4 regions of the Lysinibacillus sp. FSL K6-4013 genome follow, and region 3 is predicted to be linked to each of the others. Evidence: riboswitches for the same ligand, from Rfam matches in the RefSeq annotation. Region 3 holds a riboswitch; each other region holds the start of a gene.

Region 1 (3,161 bases), 450 kb from region 3:
TGTCATCATTTGCTGGGGAGTAAAAAACTTATTAGCTACACCAGGACTAACTGCTAATTCAAAAATAGATTCTATTTTTTGCTGTACTAGCTTCGGTGTTACTTTGACTGCGCTTGTCCCTTTGACCATTGCGAGTGCCGCTGTAGCCATTTCAAGTGCTGTTTTTTTCGGCTTTGGCGTAGCGGCTATACTGGGTTTATTAAAACGCCCTGCATTAGGGTCAGCCGTAAAGTCATTTCGCGCTGTCCCTGTCTCTTGGTTCATTGCCCAAGGTTCATTTTCTTCGCGTAAACGTTGATGTGGACGTAATGGCTGTTTTTCTTCACCCAGGGTATATTTACGCTGGTAACCGCGGGGCGTAATCATCTTATTGTCATAGAAAAATGTTGATGAATTCCCGATAATGACAGTTGTCAGCATACCAATATCATGTTCTAGCATTTCTGCTAGTGTTGTCATGGTCACTTCTTGACGTTCCCGATAGGCACTTTTCACAAGCCCTACTGGTGTGTCTGGCGAACGATATTCTAAGAGAATTCGCTGAGCCTCGACAATTTGTCTTGTTCGACGCCCACTTTTAGGATTGTATAAAGCAATGACAAAATCCGCCATTGCAGCTGCCTCGACACGCTTTGCAATCAAATTCCAAGGTGTTAGATGGTCACTTAAACTGATTGTACAAGCATCGTGCATAATGGGTGCACCAAGTATACTAGCGCATGAATTAATCGCAGAAATACCAGGAACAATTTCTACCTCAATTCCTGTTGCTTCTGTCCAGCCTAGCTCAATTAACACCTCATATACTAATCCCGCCATGCCATAGACACCTGCATCACCACTCGAAATCACCGATACGATGCTCCCTGCCTCTGCTTGACGAACGGCTTCCTGTGCACGCGACACTTCTTCTGTCATGCCTGTACTAACAATTGATTTTGCACTTACTAAATCTTGAATCAGCTCTACATAGGTTTTGTAGCCTATAATCATCTCACTTTGTTGTAGTGCCTCTACTGCACGTGTCGTAATATGCTTAAAATCTCCAGGTCCAAAGCCTACTACGAAAATTTTTCCTTTTTGCGCCATGTTGTTACCCCTCTTTCACCTTTTCGATCCCTTTAATGGCAGTTGTTTGAGCAGTACGCTGTAATGTACCTTCACGAAGTGTAAAGACATGTTCGTTGTATAAGGATTCATGATGTAAATCTTGTACTAGTGTTCTAGCATGCTCTGTTGATGGCACACGATACCAATTCCCCTGGGGGTAGGCTATTACCACACAAGCATCCTTGCATCGTCCATTACAGCGCGTTCTTGTCGTATGTATTTCTTGATCGAGTGCTTGCCGTTGTATTTCATCTCGAATGGCTAAGGTAATTTCCTCACCATCCTTTTTCATACAGCTACTGCCATTGCAAATAAAGAGATGTGTTTTCATCCCCTCTAAATTCCAAGTTGTCATTTTCTGTCTCCCCTCATTTGCTTTTTGGAAAAAGAAAAACCTTTACTCTAGAACGAAGAGTAAAGGTTTTGTAGAAGCCAAATAAAAACGAATAGAATAAAATACAGGTACTCGCTTTCGCTTCAACTTCTCCCTCCGAAAAGTTTGCATGCACAATCAAATAAGCAGGTTTCCTGACTTAAGCTTCATTTTACTTTCGCGCCTTCCCAAGTTTGCCAGTGGCTTTGCGATTTCATCAGCTATTACAGTAGCGGGGGCTGTATTGGATTTTCACCAATTTCCCTATTATCTCGAGCTATTCGAGCACTTATTGACGTTTTATATGAAATTTTTATTAGAATTTTAAATAGAAAACTGTCTTTATCATATCTTATTATTTTAAAATTTCAATATTTCTTTAAAAATTTATGACAAATTTATCAATTATGAGGTGGACTAGGGTATAAAATTTATACAATCTACATAATTAGCACATGAAATATTATCAGAATATTCATCATTGACCTTTAATTAAAAAAATTTATAAAAGGTATAGCATATTTATGGAAATTCATGTTACACTTTGTCGTGAAATCTCACAATTTGAATGTTTTTCGGTGTAAAATGCTTGTCATTTTGCTTAAAAGGGAAGCCGGTTTGAGTCCGGCGCGGTCCCGCCACTGTAATAGGGAGCTTTATAGAAATGTCACTGTCCAACGGATGGGAAGACCTATAAAGCATTGAACTAGAGCCAGGAGACCTGCCGAAAAATAAGTGATCGTTTCAACCTACGAGGATAGGTGTGCGGCTTAGCAGATGAGAATGTTATTTGCTTTTTTAGCTATGCACTTTTCCACCACTGGAGAAGTGCTTTTTTTAATTACGCACGCAATATTCTAAAAATCTATAAATTAGTTAGGAGGAAAACTTTTGAAATTTTCTTGGTGGAAACTTAGTTATTTTTTACTGGCCTTTTTAATCGTGCCAAAACGTGCCTTTGCCATGCATATCATGGAAGGTTTTTTACCAATCGAATGGGCTATTTTTTGGTGGGTCATCTCTATTCCTTTTATCATTTTAGGATTGCGTTCTATTCGAAAAACCATTGAAGAAAATCCTGAAACAAAAATGCTTTTGGGACTTTCAGGTGCCTTTGCCTTTGTGCTATCCGCCTTAAAAATCCCTTCTGTTACAGGTAGCTGCTCTCATCCAACCGGTGTAGGTCTTGGAACAGTTCTCTTTGGCCCTCTAGCTATGAGTGTAATTGGAACAATCGTTTTATTATTCCAATCTTTATTATTAGCACATGGTGGAATCACAACTTTAGGGGCTAACGCCTTTTCTATGGCTATTGTAGGTCCTTTTATTGCTTACTTTGTCTTTAAAGGAGCACAAAAAATAGGCTTGTCATTTTCACTAGCCGTATTCTTTGCAGCCATGCTTGGTGATTTAGGTACATATGTTGTGACTTCTGTACAACTAGCACTAGCCTTCCCTTCTGAGGTTGGAGGCTTTATGGCATCCTTTACAAAGTTTGCAGGTATTTTTGCCTTAACTCAAATTCCTTTAGCCGTGAGTGAAGGCATTTTAACCGTCATTGTGATGAATTTCTTGAAAAAATACAATATTAGCGAATTAAAAACTTTACGTGTTTTCTCAACAAAGGAGGCACATTAAAGATGAAAAAAAATTTATTGCTGTTAGCCATTGTAGTGTT
Region 2 (3,161 bases), 170 kb from region 3:
GTGATAAAGATCTTCTGGTTGAATCCCTTGTTTCGATGTCATGTTCTTGCTCCTTTGTATTGTAATATTCTGTGCCTTACTACAATACTTCGACACCCTAAGTAATATTCCTGCTATTTAATCGAATTTTTTACTAGTTCCCAATATTCTGCGGACTTTGTTCTGCGATAAAATTTATAAAAGGGTTCATTTGGGCGAGCATGCTCCTTATAAAGGTTTATCAGGTGCAGTAAAACATCTTCAATTTGTGTGACGTCTACCCTCTTAGCGAATAAATTGCCAGCCTGTGCCTTTGCTCCCATCGGTACTGCTCCTAAATAGACATCAAAGCTTTCTTGTTGGTAAACGAGCCCAATATCATCATAGACTGCATTGTAGCAAGCTGATGCACAGCCATTAATATTGACACGGACTCTTGCAGGTACCGTCATCCCCACCATGGCATGATAGAGCTGTTCGGTTATCGGGGCAGCCTCCATTTTCTCACCATCACAAAAATCACAGGCCCTCATGGCAATGATAGGACCTGAGGGCACAACATAAAGACCCGCTTCCTGTAAGGCTTGTATCGCTTCTGACGCATCACTTGTTGGAATGGATACGAGAATACTGTAGGAGGCCGAATACTTTATTGCTCCCTTTTCGCCTGCAATTTCGGCTATTTTTTGAAATTGCGCAGGCGTATAATGCTTATTGATAATGCCGGGGCTGACTGCAAGACGTGTGAATTCACCATGACGGTTTAATGTTTCAAAAGTTTGATCTGGTACATTTTTTTGAAATGCGTTCATTTTTATCGCTCCTTATAAAAAAGGAGCTAGCAAAACGCTAGCTCGAATGGATTAAAAGTTTTCAGGATAGAAGCCCTTTGCTAAAATTTCAATCGCCTCTGCCGCACGAACCCCTTCAGACGCTGCTGAAAGTGGTAGAATAACAAAGCGCTCATTTTTAACAGCTTCCATCTCCTTCAATGCTGGATCATTTTTTAAGAATTGGATCTTTTGTTCTGCTGTTGTTTCACCGTAATCAATTACGACAACTACCTCTGGATTGCGGTCCACTGCATCTTCCTTCGACACAGTTGTCCAGCCTGATTCCACATCACCAAAGATATTTTGTCCACCCGCGATTGTCACTAGCTCATTCATAAAGTTTTGACCCGCTGTAAATACATCCTTTTCACCGCTATCAAACACAAGAATCCGTAATTTTTCGCTATCTTTTGGTAATTTAGCTTGTACTGCCTCTACATCTTTCGTCATCTGCTCAATTAAAGCTTCACCACGATCCTCAATACGGAAAATCTTCGCGATATTGCGAATATCGGTAAAAATATCCTCTAATGTTGGCTTTGTCATGTTGGAAGCCGTATGTAAATACGTATGAATGCCTAATTCTTCAAGCTCTTCTGGTGTGCCAACACCCTTTTCCCCGAAGCCACTTTTCCAGCCCGCATATAGGAAATCTGCCTCGGCATCAATGACTTGCTCCTTCGTTGGGTATTGATCGGAAAGGACAGGGACTTTATCGTATGCCTCTTGCAGTGGCTCGTAAATTTTATCATCCAAGTAAGCCGTCCCTACCATAGAATCCTCTAAGCCAAGCGCTAGCATGATTTCTGTTACATGTTGATTTAAGCTAATCGCTTTTGTCGGTGCTTCCTTATATGTTTGTGTTGTGTCATTATTTTCAATGGTTACTTCTGCTGCTGCCTCGGATGGCTCAACCTTTTCACCTTGTGCTGCTGATTCTGTTTTGTCCTTTGCGTTACAAGCCCCTAAAACAGCGACCAAGGCAATGATTATCATCAGCCAGATACTTTTCCATTTCTTCATGTCCTTTTCTCCTTTGTTGTTAAAATATAGAAAGAAATCAGAGACTTCTTTACTACCCAGGTGGTTGGAAGGGCATAAAAAAACCCTCTTGTCGCCAAGAGAGTAGCATAGTGAAATAACGGTATCATTACCTATATCACTATCCCCATCCTCGTGGTTCTTAGTCAAAAAATACATATTGGCAGGTATCCTGGCTTAGGTTCATCATCTATACGCCTTCCCATAGTTTCACTACAGTGGCATGCTGTATAGACTCCCCATTTACAGTTGCGGGACAGCATCGGAATTGCACCGATTTCCCTTTTAAGCAAATGACAAATGCCATTTGCACCAATACGTTCTATAATGTTCAATACTATTGATAGACTAGCAGAAGAAAATTTATCGCGCAATCAGTAGTATGATGCTAATAGTATAATCATCATTATATTAGCACTATTTCGACATAAAGACGAACTATTTTACAAGAAATAAAGGAGCTAGTATTCTGTTACAATAAAAAGATAGCAATCTATAGAAACGAGGATTTCCTATGTACAAAACAATCGGTGTACTTGCGCATGTGGATGCAGGGAAAACGACCTTCTCTGAGCAAGTACTTTTTCATACAAATAGTATTCAAGCCCGTGGTCGAGTCGATCATCAGGATACCTTTCTTGATCATCATGAGCTAGAGCGCAGACGAGGCATTACAATATTTGCTGAGCAGGGGCGCATAAGCATTGGCGACGATACATACACATTGATTGATACGCCAGGGCATGTCGATTTCTCCCCTGAGATGGAGCGTGCCATTCGAGTAATGGATTATGCCATTATTATCATTAGCGCTGTCGAAGGGATACAAGGCCATACAGAAACAGTGTGGCAACTTTTACGTCAATACCATGTTCCTACCTTTTTCTTTATTAATAAGATTGATCGTGAAGGTGCCAATGTGGAGGCTGTCATGAGTCAGCTTCACAAAGATTGCTCTCAGCATGTGTTGTTCGTCGATGAGCCGCTGCGAGCAGATTATGTATCAAATAGCATCATGGAATGGCTGGCGGAGCGCGACGAAGAATTGCTTGATGCCTTTCTGAATGAGTCATTGGAGCATGAACAGTGTCTTGCTCAGTTACAGGCAATGATTAAACATGAATGTGCCTTCCCCTGCTTTGCTGGCTCAGCCTTAAAGGATGAGGGCATTCAGGAATTTCTTGACCAGCTCCCACTGTTAACATGTACCCATTTTGACAAGGATGCCCCGTTTGAGGGCGAGGTTTTTAAAATTCGTCATGATGGGCACCAGCGTTTAACCTTTATGAAGGCGATCAAGGGCTCGTT
Region 3 (3,161 bases):
CATCTTACCTAAGGGGAAAGATGTTTTTTTTATGAACGAATAGGAGTGAACAAGATGACATCTCATTCAATTTTATTTTATGAAAATCAGTTAAAGCAGCAAATAATGAACAACCTTTCTAGTGAGCACATGATTTCCCTACAAGTTTATATCAAAATATTAATACAAGAAAATCCTGATGATTACAAAAATATTAATTATGCCTATTTAAATATAAAACGTGAGTTAGTCGGGGCAATAGAATGCTGATAGATGAAAAAATTTTAGAGGATAGCATTGATATTGATCAAGATACTCTATTTAGCAATTTGGATCATTTTGAGATCCAGAGATGCTTTGTATTAGAATATTTAGAGATGCTGTTAAAGTGGAATAAACAAACACACGCTATTTCTGAAGAGAAACTTCAAAAGCTTTGGATGAAACTGATAAGAAAATATAAATTTTCTCTTGATGAATGGGAAAGAAATGCTGGAAATACGAATATTCACTCGTATCTTGTGAAAGAACAAGGGCATGGTCTACAAAAATTAATTCGTTTTTACAGGGACCGTCATGGAGTGAAATGGTTAGAAAATGCCTTTGATTATGGCATGACATTGCTAATGAAAGGTGGAGAAATGCCAGCATTAGAAATGTTTTTCCTCACAAATTTAATATGTTACAATTGGCAACTAGACTACTTAGAGGATAAAGAAGTGCAATATTACTTTTCACATTCAGTAAATGGGAAAGTGAAAGAGGTCTATGATCGTTTTAGGGCTTACGATAGAGAACAGAATCTATTAACTGCAACTAAATTATATAAGCTTTTATCCAAATATAATCCTCAATTTCATACAAATTCTGCTGCAACGCCGGAATTTTATAAGGAATTGGCCCTGTTTATTGAAAAGCACTAATAGATGTTCCTAGTGTCAAACAGTCTATTTTTCTTCAGAATATAGACTGTTTCCATAGCTATTCAAGATTATTTTAGGCATTCTATAAATGAATAGATTTACTGTAGATAGATTTTAATAGAAAATCTCGTACATCGTTTAAAATATATATTTTGTTTAGGTATAAGTAATTAGTGATAATCTATTTCGAACTACATAATAAAAAATACTGAATAATCCAAAAATAAAGAAGTTTAGAATCTAGATTTACTTTTCATTTGAAGGATGGTAAACTTAAAACTATTGAACAACAACTATATATTGTGTTCGTTTTACAAAGGTACTACTACATGTAGTTTAAAAGGGAAGTTCGGTACAATTCCGACGCTGTCCCCGCAACTGTGAAGCTGACGATGATTGCAACCACTGTGCATTCGCATGGGAAGGGAATCAGAGAATGAAGCAAAGCCAGGAGACCTGCCTTTCTAAAACAAATTAATCATTTCTTCGGGGATTAAGAGATGGGAACGTCAGTATTTTTGGTATGTTAACGTTTCCATTTAGCCTATCTCTCTAGAGGAGATAGGCTTTTTTATTTTATGAAAAGAGGGATTTCTATGAAACTTTATACGAAAACAATTTGTCCAAAATGCCTATGGGTAAAATCTGAACTACAACGTGCAGGACTTGAAGCTGAAATTGTTAACATTGATCACGATGAACAAGCAAAGCAAACGATTATTAATGCAGGGTTTTTAAGTGTGCCTGTTTTAGAGATGAATGGAACTTTTATAGGAGATGTTCAGGAAATTGTTTCTCAAATTGAGTTGATTGCCCTATGATCGTATTCGCTAGTCGTACTGGCAATGTGCGCAATGTTGTATCCAAATTAAAGGCAGAATGTATCGAGCTCTCCGAGGAATTGCGATTGAACAAGCCCTATCTTTTAATTACCTACACAGATGGTTTAGGTGACATTCCAGCAAAGGTACAACGTTTTTTAGAAAAAAACAGGGATTTTTGTAAAGGAGTAGTTGCCAGTGGTAATAGTAACTTCGGTCATCATGTATTTGGCGCTGCTGGTGAGAAAATCGCTGCTACGTATCATGTACCCCTAGTAAGGAAATTAGATTTACAAGGTAATCAAACAGATTACGAAGCAATACAAACGTTTTATGAAACGAGGGTAATGGGATGAAAACCTATTTAAAGCTTAATAACGACGTACTGAATCGTTATAGTACAACTGGATTACTTGAGTTAGAAAAGGACCGCGAAGCTACGCGCCGCTACTTTTTAGAGTATGTTAACGTACGTTTGCGTTATTTTATAGATATTGAGGAAAAAATCCGCTATTTAGTTGATGAGGGCTACTATGAGAAAGCATTTATCGACATGTACGAGATGGAATTTATTAAGAAGTTGTACAAAAAAGCCTATGATTATAATTTCCGCTTTCCATCCTTTATGAGCGCAAGTAAATTTTATGATAGCTATGCTATGAAAAGTCGTGATGGGGAAGAGATCTTAGAAAAGTATGAGGATCGTATAGTCATTATCGCTTTGTATTTGGCTCAAGGAAACACAGCTCTAGCAGAACGCTCTGTCGAAGCGATGATGGAAGCTTATCAGCCTGCAACACCAACTGCTTTAAATAGTGGCAAGAAAGCACGTGGTGAATTAGTTAGCTGCTTTAAATTATCAATGGATGACTCCATGAATAGTATTGCCGAAAATATTGGCTATTGTTTAGAGCTATCACGTCTTGGTGGTGGGGTTGGGGTCAACTTAACAGATTTACGCCCTTTAGGTGATCCAATTAAAGAGATATTAAATCGTGCAAGTGGTGTCATCCCAGTAGCAAAACTGTTAGAAAATTCTTTCAGTTATTCGAATCAGCTAGGGCAACGAAATGGCTCTGGTGTTGTCTATCTAAATATTTTCCATGCAGACATAGAAAATTTCATTTCATCAAAAAAACCAAATGCTGATGATAAAATTCGTCTTGCTACACTTTCAACAGGAATTATTATACCTAGTATTTTCTTCGAACTGATGAAACGTGATAAGGATATTGTTTTGTTTAGCCCATACGATATTTTTAAAGAATATGGCAAACGTATGTCTGAGATTTCCATTTCAGACATGTACTACGAGCTACTTGATAACCCTAAAATTCGTAAAATTAAACGTTTAAATGCACGTAAGCTTTACACAGAGGTGAAAAAAGCACAATTTGAATCAGGCTATCCGTTTGAAATCTTTGATGATAATGTCAAT
Region 4 (3,161 bases), 170 kb from region 3:
TGATCTAACAGACCAAATGTAATGCTGAATAGGGAACGATATGGCTTTAGGTACGATGCTTACTTTATGACAAAAAATCAAGAGGAACTTCAAGAAGAGTTAATTAACTCTAATGCGAAGATCGTAGGTACTTTAGATAATACTGATTACAATAATAAAGAATGAAGATCTCTTTAACAGGTCCGTTTGTTTAATAAGAGCAGGAGCTTCTTGTGCGAACGATGCAAGTAAAAGGATTTTGAATATTGTTGTAATTGGACAAAAGCATGGGGGGATAATATGTTTATCGTTAAAACCGCTATTTTATGGATAGTTATATCAACAATCATTAATGGATATTTAATGACATTCCCTATACCAAAGTTTCGAAAAAGAGAGTATCCGGCTAAGTATCAAATTAAACGAAATAATAGGATCGATATACAAAACAACAGGGAATGTGCAGGATTTTCAACAGCGTATGTGTTGCGACATTTTGGAATAGAGGCCGATGGAGAATCGTTATATTCTAATTTCCCTAGTAAAATGAGTTCAGGTAATGTGTATCCAAAGGGAATCCGGACTGTGCTAAGGAAAAAGGGATTGAAAACAAGCTATTATAAAGGAACAATAAATACATTAAAGTATGAGGTTAGTAAAGGGACGCCCGTAATTGTTTTCATTAAAGTACATAAGGATTATCCTAATTTGCATTTTGTCCCTGTTGTTGGATATGACGAGCAGTATGTCTACCTTTCAGAGTCATTAAGGCAACTGGTGAATTGTAATGATGCTAACTATAGCTATAATCGAAAAGTGGCTATTAATGAATTTAAAAAATTGTGGAATGTAAAAAACATTACGATGCCTCTTTATAGCAATACTTATATAACAGTAGAACCTTTATGTTAATTGACAGGTGCGGTTATTCAATAAAGTTATCGATTTAAAAGGGTTGCGGGTAGAGGTTTCATAGGTAAATGATAGTTTGTAAAATATTGTGAAAATTGACTTTTAATTCACAAGGATTTACAATTGATTTTAATAGTTTAAAGGAATGTGAAGTACATTCCATTCCTATGACAACTGAATAGCGTGTAGTAATAGGTGTAAATTGCGTGCAATTTGCTTAAAAGGGAAGTCGGTGAGAATCCGACACTGTCCCGCAACTGTAAATGTGAGCGACTTTTCAGTATCCACTGTCTTTAGACGGGAAGGAGAAAAGAAGCGATGACCATGAGTCAGGATACCTGCCTGTTACGAGTACACACCATAAACCTACGAGGAATAGGAGGTGGCATGTTGACAAAACAGAATGCTCTGTTCGTCACAGTACGTCAAACGCCCATAGTAAATGAAAGGGTTCACAATCGAACTCGTTCACACATACTTAGGGTTTGTTTGGCATTGTGTGATGAAAGAAGATAAAATGAAGGATTTCCTCAAAAGTAGGGAGTCCTTTTTGTTTTGAAAATATGTACGCAAAGGGGATGCACGTATGACAAATATTCATGGAACGACAACGTTGGAAACGCCTTATGAAGATCTGAACATTTGTAAGCAACCACGCACAGAAGTTGCCAAGAAAGCAAAAACAAGAATGGTGGTCGAATCGCTAATCGATCAATTATTAGCAACGAAGCTGATACGCAACGATCGCTTCTTTGAGCAAATCTTATATAATAAAGAAATTATTTGGATACAAAATGGGGATGTGGACGGTCATCTTTTAGCGAAAGCAGCCATAGCAGATGAACTCAAAACAAAGACGAATAGTTTTATGATGTACATGCCGACCAATCCGATTGTCTATGAGGTCAACGGAGAAGCGTATCACTTAATTACGCGCATTGATTCTACACGCGCAAAGCCCAACCTCGACCGTCTATCATTGGAGCCAAAGCCTGTTTTAAGTGCCGCTCGTGTCAATGACTTATTATGCTCGATTGTCATGCGCTTTTATGAAACATATTTACAAGATTTAGCACCTCATCATGACAAACTCATCGCATTTGTGCAGCAGGAATATGCCCAATTTATTGAAGCAGTGCAAGCGTTAAATGATTATCATTTCAACTGGCATCCACGTGGCAATGGTCACGAGCTTTTGCTGCAATTAATTGACCATCTCCAACTATTAAAAAGTCGACCAGGAAAGGTACTGATTGATTTTACGAACAAGCATGACTATGTAATAGTTGAACCCGCATATTTGTTGGACAAACCAACAAAGAAAGCAGTCGGTGCACTATAAAAAACAAGCCCTCCATTTTTGGAGGGCTTGTAATCATTTTATTGCAGGGTACAGATAATTTACGCCCAAGCAAGAAATACCCGCGCTCGAGCGATGAATACCCGCGAAAGCAAGTGAAATACCCGCGCTCGAGCGATGAATACCCGCGGAAGCAAGTGAAATACCCGCGCTCGAGCGATGAATACCCGCGGAAGCAAGTGAAATACCCGCGCTAGAGCGACGAATACTCGCGGAAGCAAGTGAAATACCCGCGCTAGAGCGACGAATACCCGCGAAAGCAAGCAAAGCCTTCACGCGAACAAAATCACCCAATTTTACAGGCAGTGCATGGCTGCCTGTGCTTCTTGCCACGGAACCGTATATCCTTTGCCCTTTGCACAAAAGATACTGGAGGAACTATACTCAGGGTCGGCATTTTTATCATAGCCAATCTGTGCAATCACCTCCTCTGTATTATGGCACACATCATAGCCATCAAATTGGAGTGTGAGTGCACCCTTCCCATTTGTATAGGCGGCAAAGGTTGCACTGTAGCTCATTAAAGTGGCAACAGGCGCACGACCTGTTAGGATAACATCCGTTTCAGATAAAATCGGGTCATCGAATGTGCCTGCTGCTTGCTGAATATCAGTCATCATACGGCCGATATAGTCGTTTGAAGCCTTCATTTTAAAGCGATAATAGGGTTCTAGTAGTACATTTTGTGCCTGCTCCAGCCCCTGGCGCAGAGCACGGAAACTGGCTTCACGGAAATCTCCCCCTGATGTATGCTCGTTGTGCCCGCGACCTGTTAGAAGTGTAAAATGAATATCTGTTACAGGGAAGCCTGTCAGTAGCCCATGATGGTCACGCTCAAACAGGTGCTTTTCAACAAGGCGCTGATTGCCTATGGATAAATGATCTGCATGACAGGCATTGCTGAAGGTAT

What was found. Region 3 has a riboswitch for cobalamin ahead of MHB39_RS11795 (glutaredoxin). Riboswitches for the same ligand answer to the same signal wherever they lie in the genome.
Region 1: it holds a riboswitch for cobalamin, as region 3 does, so the genes downstream of both, MHB39_RS14085 ((2Fe-2S) ferredoxin domain-containing protein) here and MHB39_RS11795 (glutaredoxin) in region 3, are expected to answer to the same signal.
Region 2: it holds a riboswitch for cobalamin, as region 3 does, so the genes downstream of both, MHB39_RS10975 (ABC transporter substrate-binding protein) here and MHB39_RS11795 (glutaredoxin) in region 3, are expected to answer to the same signal.
Region 4: it holds a riboswitch for cobalamin, as region 3 does, so the genes downstream of both, MHB39_RS10965 (hypothetical protein) here and MHB39_RS11795 (glutaredoxin) in region 3, are expected to answer to the same signal.

What each region holds. Positions count from the first base shown of each region.
Region 1 is NZ_CP152031.1:2,835,465-2,838,625, forward strand. Features, by position in the region: gene cobJ (precorrin-3B C(17)-methyltransferase) at 1-1,089, opposite strand, end outside; gene MHB39_RS14085 ((2Fe-2S) ferredoxin domain-containing protein) at 1,094-1,465, opposite strand; cobalamin riboswitch at 1,611-1,791, opposite strand; cobalamin riboswitch at 2,043-2,227, shown strand; gene MHB39_RS14090 (energy-coupling factor ABC transporter permease) at 2,375-3,121, shown strand; gene MHB39_RS14095 (energy-coupling factor ABC transporter substrate-binding protein) at 3,124-3,161, shown strand, end outside.
Region 2 is NZ_CP152031.1:2,217,191-2,220,351, reverse strand. Features, by position in the region: gene MHB39_RS10985 (S9 family peptidase) at 1-42, opposite strand, end outside; gene MHB39_RS10980 (precorrin-3B methylase) at 114-791, opposite strand; gene MHB39_RS10975 (ABC transporter substrate-binding protein) at 843-1,835, opposite strand; cobalamin riboswitch at 1,998-2,185, opposite strand; gene MHB39_RS10970 (translation factor GTPase family protein) at 2,368-3,161, shown strand, end outside.
Region 3 is NZ_CP152031.1:2,385,025-2,388,185, forward strand. Features, by position in the region: gene MHB39_RS11785 (hypothetical protein) at 55-249, shown strand; gene MHB39_RS11790 (hypothetical protein) at 243-902, shown strand; cobalamin riboswitch at 1,203-1,381, shown strand; gene MHB39_RS11795 (glutaredoxin) at 1,499-1,723, shown strand; gene nrdI (class Ib ribonucleoside-diphosphate reductase assembly flavoprotein NrdI) at 1,720-2,079, shown strand; gene nrdE (class 1b ribonucleoside-diphosphate reductase subunit alpha) at 2,076-3,161, shown strand, end outside.
Region 4 is NZ_CP152031.1:2,213,500-2,216,660, forward strand. Features, by position in the region: gene MHB39_RS10960 (C39 family peptidase) at 280-891, shown strand; cobalamin riboswitch at 1,068-1,252, shown strand; gene MHB39_RS10965 (hypothetical protein) at 1,478-2,233, shown strand; gene MHB39_RS10970 (translation factor GTPase family protein) at 2,548-3,161, opposite strand, start outside.